DNA from 2 places in the Paeniglutamicibacter psychrophenolicus genome. Region 2 is predicted to be linked to the other one. Evidence: riboswitches for the same ligand, from Rfam matches in the RefSeq annotation. Region 2 holds a riboswitch; the other holds the start of a gene.
The links. A riboswitch is a leader RNA that binds a small molecule or an ion and turns the genes downstream of it on or off. The one in region 2 is predicted to bind glycine.

Region 1: it holds a riboswitch for glycine, as region 2 does, so the genes downstream of both, JOF46_RS04890 (DUF5058 family protein) here and gcvP (aminomethyl-transferring glycine dehydrogenase) in region 2, are expected to answer to the same signal.

Annotation. Positions count from the first base shown of each region.
Region 1 is NZ_JAGIOE010000001.1:1,122,405-1,127,450, reverse strand. It holds gene JOF46_RS04900 (sugar ABC transporter ATP-binding protein) at 1-1,090, opposite strand, end outside; gene JOF46_RS04895 (LacI family DNA-binding transcriptional regulator) at 1,087-2,142, opposite strand; glycine riboswitch at 2,490-2,580, shown strand; gene JOF46_RS04890 (DUF5058 family protein) at 2,751-3,500, shown strand; gene JOF46_RS04885 (hypothetical protein) at 3,530-4,276, shown strand; gene JOF46_RS04880 (amidohydrolase) at 4,372-5,046, shown strand, end outside.
Region 2 is NZ_JAGIOE010000001.1:1,726,279-1,731,324, forward strand. It holds gene JOF46_RS07675 (NADPH-dependent F420 reductase) at 110-787, opposite strand; gene JOF46_RS07680 (hypothetical protein) at 1,185-1,769, shown strand; glycine riboswitch at 1,935-2,035, shown strand; gene gcvP (aminomethyl-transferring glycine dehydrogenase) at 2,217-5,046, shown strand, end outside.

The DNA.
Region 1 (5,046 bases), 600 kb from region 2:
CGGCCCGCGCGGTGGAGGCCATGGTGGCGTATCCGATATTCTCGGCCACGGAGGCATCCAGGACCAGCCCCTGGGTCTTGCGGTCCTCCGGGACGTGGCCGATTCCGGCGCGGGTTGCCGCGGCCACGTCGCGGCGGGCCAGCGGGGTCCCGGCGACGGTGACCGATCCAGCGGTGTAGTCGTCGGCTCCGGCGATGGCGCGGATCAGCTCGGTGCGTCCTGCCCCCATGAGCCCGGCCAGGGCCACGACCTCGCCGGGGCGAACCTCGAAGCTGATGTCCGACAGCATGCCGGCCCCGAGTCCCTGCACGCTCAGCAGCGGGGTATCGGATACCTCGGTGCGCACGCGCGGGAACTGCTCGTCGATATCGCGGCCGACCATCAGACGCACCAATTGGTTCTCATCGGTGTCGGCCGGGACGGTGGCGATGAATTGGCCGTCGCGCAGCACGTTGACGAAGTCGCCGATGGCGGCGATCTCATCGAGGTGGTGGCTGATGAAGACCATGCCGACGCCCTTGGCCTTGAGGTTGCGCACCACGTCGAAAAGCTGGTTGATCTCGGCAGTGGTCAACGCCGCGGTGGGCTCGTCAAGGATCAGGATACGGGCATCGAGCGAGAGTGCCTTGGCGATTTCCACCAGTTGCTGCTGGGCCAGGCCCAGGTTTCCGACCGGTGTGTCGACGTGGAGGTCCAGTCCGAGCCTGTCGAGCGCCTCGCGGGCGATCTTGCGCATCTCGCGGCGGTTGATGATGCCGAAGCGGCGCGGCACCCGGCCCAGGGTGATGTTCTCAGCGATGGTCATCGACGGCACCAGGTTCAGTTCCTGGTGGATGGTGGCGATGCCCAGCGCTTCGGAGGACTTGGTGTCGGAAATCTTCACTTCCTTGCCCTCGATCAGGATCCGCCCGCCGTCAGGCGGGTGCACCCCGGCGATCATCTTGATCAGCGTGGATTTGCCAGCACCGTTTTCGCCCAGCAGCACCGAGACCTTGCCGGCGTGCACCTCGACGGTGACCTCGTCAATGACCTGGACCGGGCCGAAAGACTTGCATACCCGGTCCAAGACCAGCAATGGATCGCTGTTCATGATCGTGCCGTTCCTTCCATGTGGTTTCCTTTTTCCGGAGCGGCGCCCACCGAGGCCCGCAGGGTGAATGAGCTGTTCAGTTCCACCGGCGCAACGGCTTCCTTGTTCATGACCGAGCGAAGGGCCTGCACCGCTGCCCGTCCCATCGCCTCGAGGTCGTGGCTGATGGTGGCGATCGGGGGTTCGTGCATCAGCAGCGCGTCGACTTCGTCGAAGGAGACCACGGAGAAGTCGGTCCCGATCCGGGCACCTGCCTCACGCCACACGCGCAGGGCGCCGATGGCCATGGGTGCGTCGGCAATGACCACGGCGGTCGGGCGGTGTTCGTTGGCTAGGAACCAGCGGGCGCCGTCGGCACCCGAGGCCGGGCGGAAGTCGCCGGCGAAGTGCAGGTCGGGGTTGGTTGACAGGCCGTTTGCCTCCAGCGCGGCGTCGAATGCCTGGTGCCGTTCGAGGGCCGTCGAGGCGTGCTCGGGTCCGCCGATGAAGGCGATGCGCCGGTGCCCGTGGGCCTTGAGCGTTGCCACCGCCTGGCCAAGGGCTGCGTGGCTTTCGGCGGTCACGTGCGGGATGCTGACATCGGACAAAGTCCGGTCGACGAAGACCATCGGGATCTTGCTGTCCACGACGCGGCGGAGCATGTCGCTGGCGTTGCCGGCCTGTTCGCCCAGGCCCTGGGGAACCACGATCATGCCGTCCACGCGGCGCGAGAGCATGGTTGCCAGGAAATCATCTTGTTGCGCGGCGTCCTCGTTGGCGTTGCCGATGAATGTCATCAATCCGGCGGCGCGTGCGTGTTGTTCCACGGCGTGGGCCAGATCGGAGAAGTAGGGGTTGCGTACGTCCGAGATCAGCAGGGCAATGGTGTCGGTCTTGGTGGAGCGCAGCGAGCGGGCCTGCGCGTTGGGCAGGAAGTTGAGGTTCTTGGCCGCGGCCTCGACCCGTTCACGGGCCTCGGGCGAGGTTGCCGGATTGCCTGAAAGCACGCGCGAGGCCGTCGCGGGAGACACCCCGGCGGCATGTGCAACGTCCTTGATGGTGACGGCGTTCATGATGAATAAGCCCCTTTGCTTATCTATGAAATCGATTCCATGGAATCGATTTCATAGTATTCCGCATCACTAGGCGTGTGTCAAAACCCACAGAAGCCCGGCCGGGCCCGGGCTTGACGGGATCAACCCACATCCGTCACCTGACGTGGGCGTCCCAACGCCAAGACCGGGGAGCCGCAGGCGGTCACTCGACAGCCGCACCCCAGCCTCTGCGGTCAACAAATACCTGATGGGAGAGGGTTTCTGACGCCCCACTATCCAAGCAACAAAGGGCGCGAATGTGACCTCCGTCAAGTATTCTGGTCGCACGCGGCAAGGCTTCCGCGCACAACTGAATAGTCTTCCGATCACGCGTGGCTGGAGAGTCCCGGACACCACTCGGGCACCGAAGGGGCAAGCACCCGCAATCTCTCAGGTACCAGGAACAGCCACGTGAGGAAATTCTGGAGAGCAGCCGCCGGGACAGGTGGCTCACCGACGAAGCACGCCGTTGCCACGCGCAGCGGTTTATCTTTCAGGTTCAGGACAGAACGGGCACGGTGGCAACCGCGAACACCCATGACCCGCACCCTCCGCCTTGAATCCTTCGATGAACGGTAGGCCAGCCCATGAACTTCCCAGCCGCATTGCCCGCAGCTGCTGACAGCAACTCCACCGACATCCTCGCCGTGGCCAATTCGCCGGTCCTTTGGGCCTGCGCCATCGGCGTTTTCCTGGTCATCGTCGTCCAGTCCGTCATCTACATGAAGGCCGCGCGGCTCGCCGCACCCCACATCGGGATGAGCCAGGCCGAACTCAAGACCAGCTTCCGCGCCGGCGCGATCTCCGCCCTGGGACCCTCGCTTGCCGTGGTCATGGTGGCCGTCGCCCTGCTGACGGTCTTCGGCACCCCCGCGGTGCTGGTGCGCATCGGGCTGATCGGTTCGGTGTCCTATGAGACGGCTGCCGCGGCCATTGCCGCCAACTCCGCCGGCGCCGAACTCGGCGGGCCCACCTACACCCAGGCCGTCTTCGGCCTGGCCCTGGCCGCCATGAGCCTGGGCGGGGCCATGTGGATGATCGCCACCCTGATCCTGACCCCGCTGCTGAAGAAGGGCGACTCGGCACTGCGGAAGGTCAACCCCGCCATCATGATGGTCGTCTCGGGTGCCGCCATGGTTGCCGCCTTCATGGTCCTTGGCATCGGCGAACTGCCCAAGTCATGGATCCATGTGGTCGCCTTCGTCTCCTCGGCCGCGATCATGACCGGCCTGATGGTCATCGCCAAACGGGTCAACAGGCCGTGGATCAAGGAATGGGCCCTGGGCATCGCCATCATCCTGTCCCTGGCCATCACCTACGCCGCCACCCGCCTCTAAGCAGCGCCAAGAAACCCAAGGAGCACATCATGAGCAAAGCCACAGAGCTGCACGAGGCGCTTGGCGCCTTCGACAAGACCACCTCCCGCTGGGGACGGATCACCATGATCATGGGCCTGTTCTTTTCCCTGGCCGCCCCCGGCTACCTGGTCTTCTTCGCCGGCCTGGACATCGAGGTCGCCGGGATCCTCACGGCCTTCGGCGCCCTGGCCGCGGTCTTCGGCGTGATCTGGATCGTCGAGCCCCTGACCTACTTCCCGATCCTCGGGGCCTCCTCGATGTACCAGGCCTTCATGATCGGCAACATCTCCAACAAGCTGCTGCCCGCGGCCATGATCGCCCAGGCGACCATCGGGGTGAAGCCCGGAACCCGCAAGGGCGAGCTGGCCTCCGTCGCCGCGATCTGCGGCGCTGCCACAGTCCACCTGGCATCCCTGTTCATCTTCGTCGGGCTGTTGGGCACCTGGCTGGTCAGCGTGATCCCTGTCGACATGATCCAGACCGTCCAGTTCTACATCCTGCCCACGGTGATGGGAGCGGTGGTCGTGCAGGCCATCGTGAGCCAGAAGGCCCCGCGCTCGGCCGTGATCGCGCTGGTGGTCGCGGTCGTCGTGGTCTTCATTGTCCAGCTCTACAAGCCCTTCGGCCTGTTCTCCACGGCTGTCGCCGTGATCTCCACCGCCGCGCTCGCCTGGGTGCTGCGCGACCGCAAGACCCTCGGCACCCCGGAGGACACCACCGCCGAATCGGAGCTTCCGGAAGGCCCCGTGTACTGAGCACCCCCCATCCCCGGCAAACGACCAACAAGACATCCACCGGCAGCGGCCACCCGCCGCCCCGCCGCCACCCAAAGACAAGGAAACAACACAGCATGACGAACACCATCCCGCAGGCCCTGTCACTGGCCGCGGACTCGACCGCGGACATGATCGAGACCTACAAGTACCTGCACGCCAATCCCGAGCTGTCCATGCAGGAGCACCGGACCGCCGACTATCTCACCGGGCGCCTCGAGGCCCTGGGACTTGAGGTGTTCCGCTGCGGCGGCACCGGCGTGGTGGGCGTGCTGCGCAACGGGCAGGGCCCGGTCGTCGGGTTCCGCGCCGACACCGACGGGCTTCCGGTGCTCGAGGACACCGGTGTTGACTACGCCAGCACCGCCACCGGCTTCCTGGAGGACGGCACCGAGGTCCCGACCATGCACGCCTGCGGGCACGACACCCACATGGCCTCGGCGCTGGCCACCGCGGCCCTCTACGCCGGGGCCAAGGACGACTGGGCCGGCACCATCGTGTTCGTGCTGCAGCCCGGGGAGGAAACCGCCGCCGGCGCCCGGGCGATGGTCCAGGACGGGTTGTGGGACAAGGCCCCGAAGCCCGAGATCATGTACGGCCAGCACGTGATGCCGGGGCTGGCCGGCACCGTGTCGCTGATGGCGGGGGCCGCGATGAGCACCGCGGATTCCTTCAAGGTCACGGTCCACGGGCAGGGCTCGCACGGCTCGATGCCGGAACACTCGATCGACCCGATCGTGCTGGGAGCGGCC
Region 2 (5,046 bases):
GTCGGGTCCGGACTGGATCTGCCTGGTTTGGGTGGTGGAACACCACGGGGAGCCCGACCTTGTGGCCGGGCTCCCCGTGGTGCTGGAGACGTGTGTCGCCGGGCCTGGATCAGCCGGCGATCTTCAGTGCGGTGCCCCAGTTGAAATCGGGCAGTGCGGGGTTGGCCTGCATGGCCATGACCAGAAGCTGGAATCCTTCGAGCTCGCGGGCGTGGTGCAGGCCGCCGACCTCGATAGGGCGCATCCCTGCGGCCGTGGCGAAGGCGGCAACTTCGGTGCGTGCCGAGTCCTCGCCGGCGACGAAGACATCCAGCGGCTCGCCTGCAGCCGAACCGGCGGTCAGCGGGCCGGCAAAGGTGGTGTTGAAGGCCTTGACGACGGTGGCCGAGGTCAGCGCGGCGATTTCCTCGGCGGCGGAGCTGCCTGCCGCGGTGGTCAGTGAATCGAAGGTCGAGAAGTCCACCGGGTTGGTGATGTCGATGACGATTTTGGAATCGAGGGCGGCGCCCTGGGCCGTGACGTATTCCTTGGCGGCGTCGAAGGGCAGCGCCAGGACGACGATACGCCCGGCCGGGGCCTCGGTGAGATTTCCGCCGGTGGTGCCACCGCCGAGCTCCGCGGCGAGCGTGGCCGAAGCCTCGGTGTCGCGGGCGAGGACCTGGAGGTTCTTGCCTGCTGCGAGGGTGCGGGCTGCCAGTGCGCGTCCCATGTTGCCGGTTCCGATGATGCTGATGTCGATGGACATTGCTGCCTTCTTTCCGAAGAGTCGAGCGAGGAAGTTTTTCATGTGGTCTCAATCCGTATGGTTGAAGCTTCAAGTATCACAGTACGCCCCACTTGATTGAAGTGTCAAGTATTTTTTGGCTGAGGTATTGGGGAACCGTTGCCGGCACGCGGGCGGCCTGCGTATTCCAGTGCTGTCCCATGGCCTGGTTGACGTGGGGAACATGTCGGTCTTTGTCTTCCTCAACCTCTATATACCGCCCGGAATGTGATGCCTGGCCTGGCTCCGTGGGAACCCGAAACCGAAAGGAAGATGCCTGCCCGAAACCGAAAGGAAGATGCCTGCCCGAAACCGAGCGTCCCTTGCAACGTGGCGCGCCTTGGAAACGGGACCTAGGATGGGCTGAATACCCACTCCGCAGGTCGGAGAGCCACTCCAGTTCAGTCAAGGAGACTTCACGATGGAAAGGTCGATCCATGCGGATGCGGGCACCTTCCGGAGCAGTCCGCTGACGGTCGTGTCCATCGGAGTGCTTGCCGTGGTGGTCGCCATCGCAGGCTGGGCGGGCTACCGGATGATGGATCCGGTGGCTGGGTACGGCCAGGGCAACTTGACCTGCCATAGCACCGCAGCCCCCGGGGTGGCTTCGGGCGTCTTGACCACTCCATGGATCGAGGTGAAGCCCGGGCGTTCGATCCAGGTGCGGGCGCTCACGTTGGTGGCCCCGGTGAACTATGCACTTGCCGGAACCGGTATCCAGCACGACGGTGTGCAACTTGGTGCGTGGGAGTACCCGGTGGGCGATGGTGATCCGGAAATGCAGGCCACATGGCTTTCCCGCACCGAGTTGCCAGCCACCTTGGAGGACCGGCCCGAACATTCAATCATCATGGCGCTTGAACCCGTCGACGTGAACCAAGAGTCCTCGCTGGATTCCGTGCGCGTGCGCTATGACAACCAGTGGGGCATTCCGTATTCCATAGACGTCGGACCGCGCTTCGAGGCCAAGCCGAATTGCCTGCTTGACGACGAGGAAGCGGACTGAGGGCACCCCCCCGGCCCCGCGGGGTGGGCAGCATCGGCTGAAAGCCCGGAAATTCCCTGGTGGAGCCCCAAAAGTTGGCCCTGGCTTGAGGCGGAGCACCCCGTGTTGTTTGCCTCATGCTTCGCCGGTAGGATGGGAACCGTGCCTCGCAGGAGGCGCAGCCACTGACATGCGGCGGGAGAGTCCCGTTCAGCGAAAGTTGGTCGGGCGCCGTAGGAGCAATTCCTCCCCGGGAAACTCTCAGGCCCCCGTACCGCCGCGAAGAGGCAACTCTGGAAAGTAGCAACATCGCCGTTCGGCGGTGCGGCTCACCGAAGGTGCAAGCACGTCCCTCCTACCTAGTGTCGGATACGTCGCGGAAACTCTCAGGTCACAGCAACAGGGTCGGGGAGGAACTTGCAGCTCGTTCGGTGTGCGCGCACGCCGATGACCCAATGGAGTTCCCCCATGACCGTGACCCCGTCCGCTGAGTTCGTCGCCCGCCACATTGGCCCACAGGGCAGCGACATCGACACCATGCTTTCGCAGCTTGGTTATTCCTCCATCGACGAACTCGTCGACACGGCCGTCCCGGCCGACATCCGCCAGTCCGAGCCGTTGGATCTGCCCGCACCCCGCACCGAAGCCGAAGTCCTGGGCGACCTGCGCGCGCTGGCGAACAAGAACGTGATGAAGACCCAGATGATCGGCCAGGGCTTCTCCGACACCTACACTCCGCCGGTCATCCTGCGCAACGTGCTCGAGGATCCGGCCTGGTACACCGCATACACGCCGTACCAGCCGGAAATCTCCCAGGGCCGCCTCGAGGCCCTCATCAACTTCCAGACCATGGTCATGGACCTGACCGCGATGCCGATCGCCAACGCCTCGATGCTTGACGAAGCCTCCGCCGTCGCCGAATCCGTGTTGCTGATGCGCCGCGGCAACAAGGCCAAGGGCACCGCCAAGACCGTGCTGGATGCCAACCTCTTCCCGCAGTCCATCGCCGTGGTCCAGGGCCGCGCCGAGGCCCTCGGCTTCGAGGTCGAAATCGCCGACCTGTCCCAGGGCCTGCCCGAGGGTGACATCTCCGGCATCGTGCTGCAGCAGCCGGGCAACAACGGCGCCGTGGTTGACCACACCGCCGTCATTGCCGCCGCCAAGGAACGCGGCGCGATGGTCACCATTGCCGCCGACATCCTGGCCCTGACCATGATCACCGCACCGGGCGAGCAGGGTGCCGACATCGCCGTGGGCAACACCCAGCGCTTCGGTGTCCCGCTGTTCTTCGGTGGCCCGCACGCCGCCTACCTGGCCGTGCGCACCGGCCTGGAGCGCCAGCTGCCCGGCCGCCTGGTCGGCGTGTCCAAGGATGACGCCGGATACCCGGCCTACCGCCTGGCACTGCAGACCCGCGAGCAGCACATCCGCCGCGAAAAGGCCACCTCCAACATCTGCACCGCCCAGGCGCTGCTGGCCATCACGGCCTCGATGTACGCGGTCTACCACGGCCCGGCGGGCCTCAAGCGCATCGCCCAGCGCGCCCACAACCACGCCCGCACCATCGCCACGTTCCTTTCCGGTGCCGGCCTCCAGCTGGTTGCCGACTCGTTCTTCGACACCGTGCAGGTGAAGGTCGCCGACGCCGGCGCCATCATCGCCAAGGCCGAGGCAGCGGGCATCAACCTGCGCCGCGTGGACGCCACCACCGTGGGCATCTCCACCGATGAGGCCACCACCTCCGCACACGTGGCCGCTCTCGCGGGGGTCTTCGGCATCGAGGGCGAGTCCTTCACGGCCGAGGGCTTCGAACTGCCGGCCGCGGTGCAGCGCACCAGCGACTACCTGACCCACCCGATCTTCAACACCATCAAGTCCGAGACCCAGATGCTGCGCTACCTGCGCAAGCTCTCGGACCGCGACCTGGCCCTGGACCGCACCATGATCCCGCTGGGCTCGTGCACCATGAAGCTGAACTCCACCGCCGAGATGGAATCCATCTCCTGGCCGGAATTCGCCTCCATCCACCCGTTCGCCCCGGCGCACCAGACCGAGGGCTGGCGCGAACTGATCACCGACCTCGAGGGCCGCCTGACAGAGATCACCGGCTACGCCGGAGTCTCGATCCAGCCCAACGCCGGTTCGCAGGGTGAGTACGCGGGCCTGCTGGCAATCCGCGGCTACCACCTGTCCAACGGCGACACCGCCCGCGAGGTCTGCCTGATCCCGGCCTCCGCGCACGGCACCAACGCCGCTTCCGCGGTGCTCGCCGGAATGAAGGTCGTCGTGGTCAAGACCGCGGCCGACGGCTCCATCGACGCCGCGGACCTGGATGCCAAGATCGAGGCAAACAAGGACGTCCTTGCCGCCATCATGATCACCTACCCCTCCACGCACGGCGTGTACGACGCCGACGTGCGCGAGGTCTGCGACAAGGTCCACGCGGCCGGTGGCCAGGTCTACATCGACGGTGCCAACATGAACGCCCTGGTGGGCCTGGCCCAGCCGGGCAAGTTCGGCGGAGATGTCTCGCACCTGAACCTGCACAAGACCTTCTGCATCCCGCACGGCGGCGGCGGACCGGGCGTGGGCCCGATCGGCGTTGCCGAGCACCTGATCCCGTTCCTGCCGGGCGACGCCTCGGGCAGCTACTCGATCCGCGACGGCATCCCCGTGGTCGCCACCATGTTCGGCTCCGCCGGCGTGCTGCCGATCTCCTGGGCCTACATCGCGATGATGGGCGGCGAAGGACTGACCGACGCCACCAAGACGGCCATCCTCTCGGCGAACTACATCGCCAGCCGCCTCAACGAGTACTTCCCGATCCTGTTCACCGGCAACAAGGGCCTGGTTGCGCACGAGTGCATCCTGGATTTGCGCGAGCTGACCAACAAGACCGGCGTCACCGCCGAGGACGTGGCCAAGCGCCTGATCGACTTCGGCTTCCACGCCCCGACGCTGTCCTTCCCGGTTGCCGGCACCCTGATGGTGGAGCCGACCGAGTCCGAGGACCTGGGCGAGATCGAGCGCTTCATCGAGGCCATGATCGCCATCCACGCCGAGATGCAGCAGGTGCTCGCCGGGGACTTCTCCATCGAGGAATCCCCGCTGCGCAACGCCCCGCACACCGTGGCAGCAGTGGTCAACACCGCCTGGGACCGCAAGTACACCGTCGAGCAGGCCGCCTTCCCGGTCCATGCCCTGCGCGTGGACAAGTACTTCCCGACGGTGGGACGCATCGACGGCGCAGGCGGAGACCGCAACCTGATCTGCTCCTGCCCGGCTCCCGAAGCCTTCG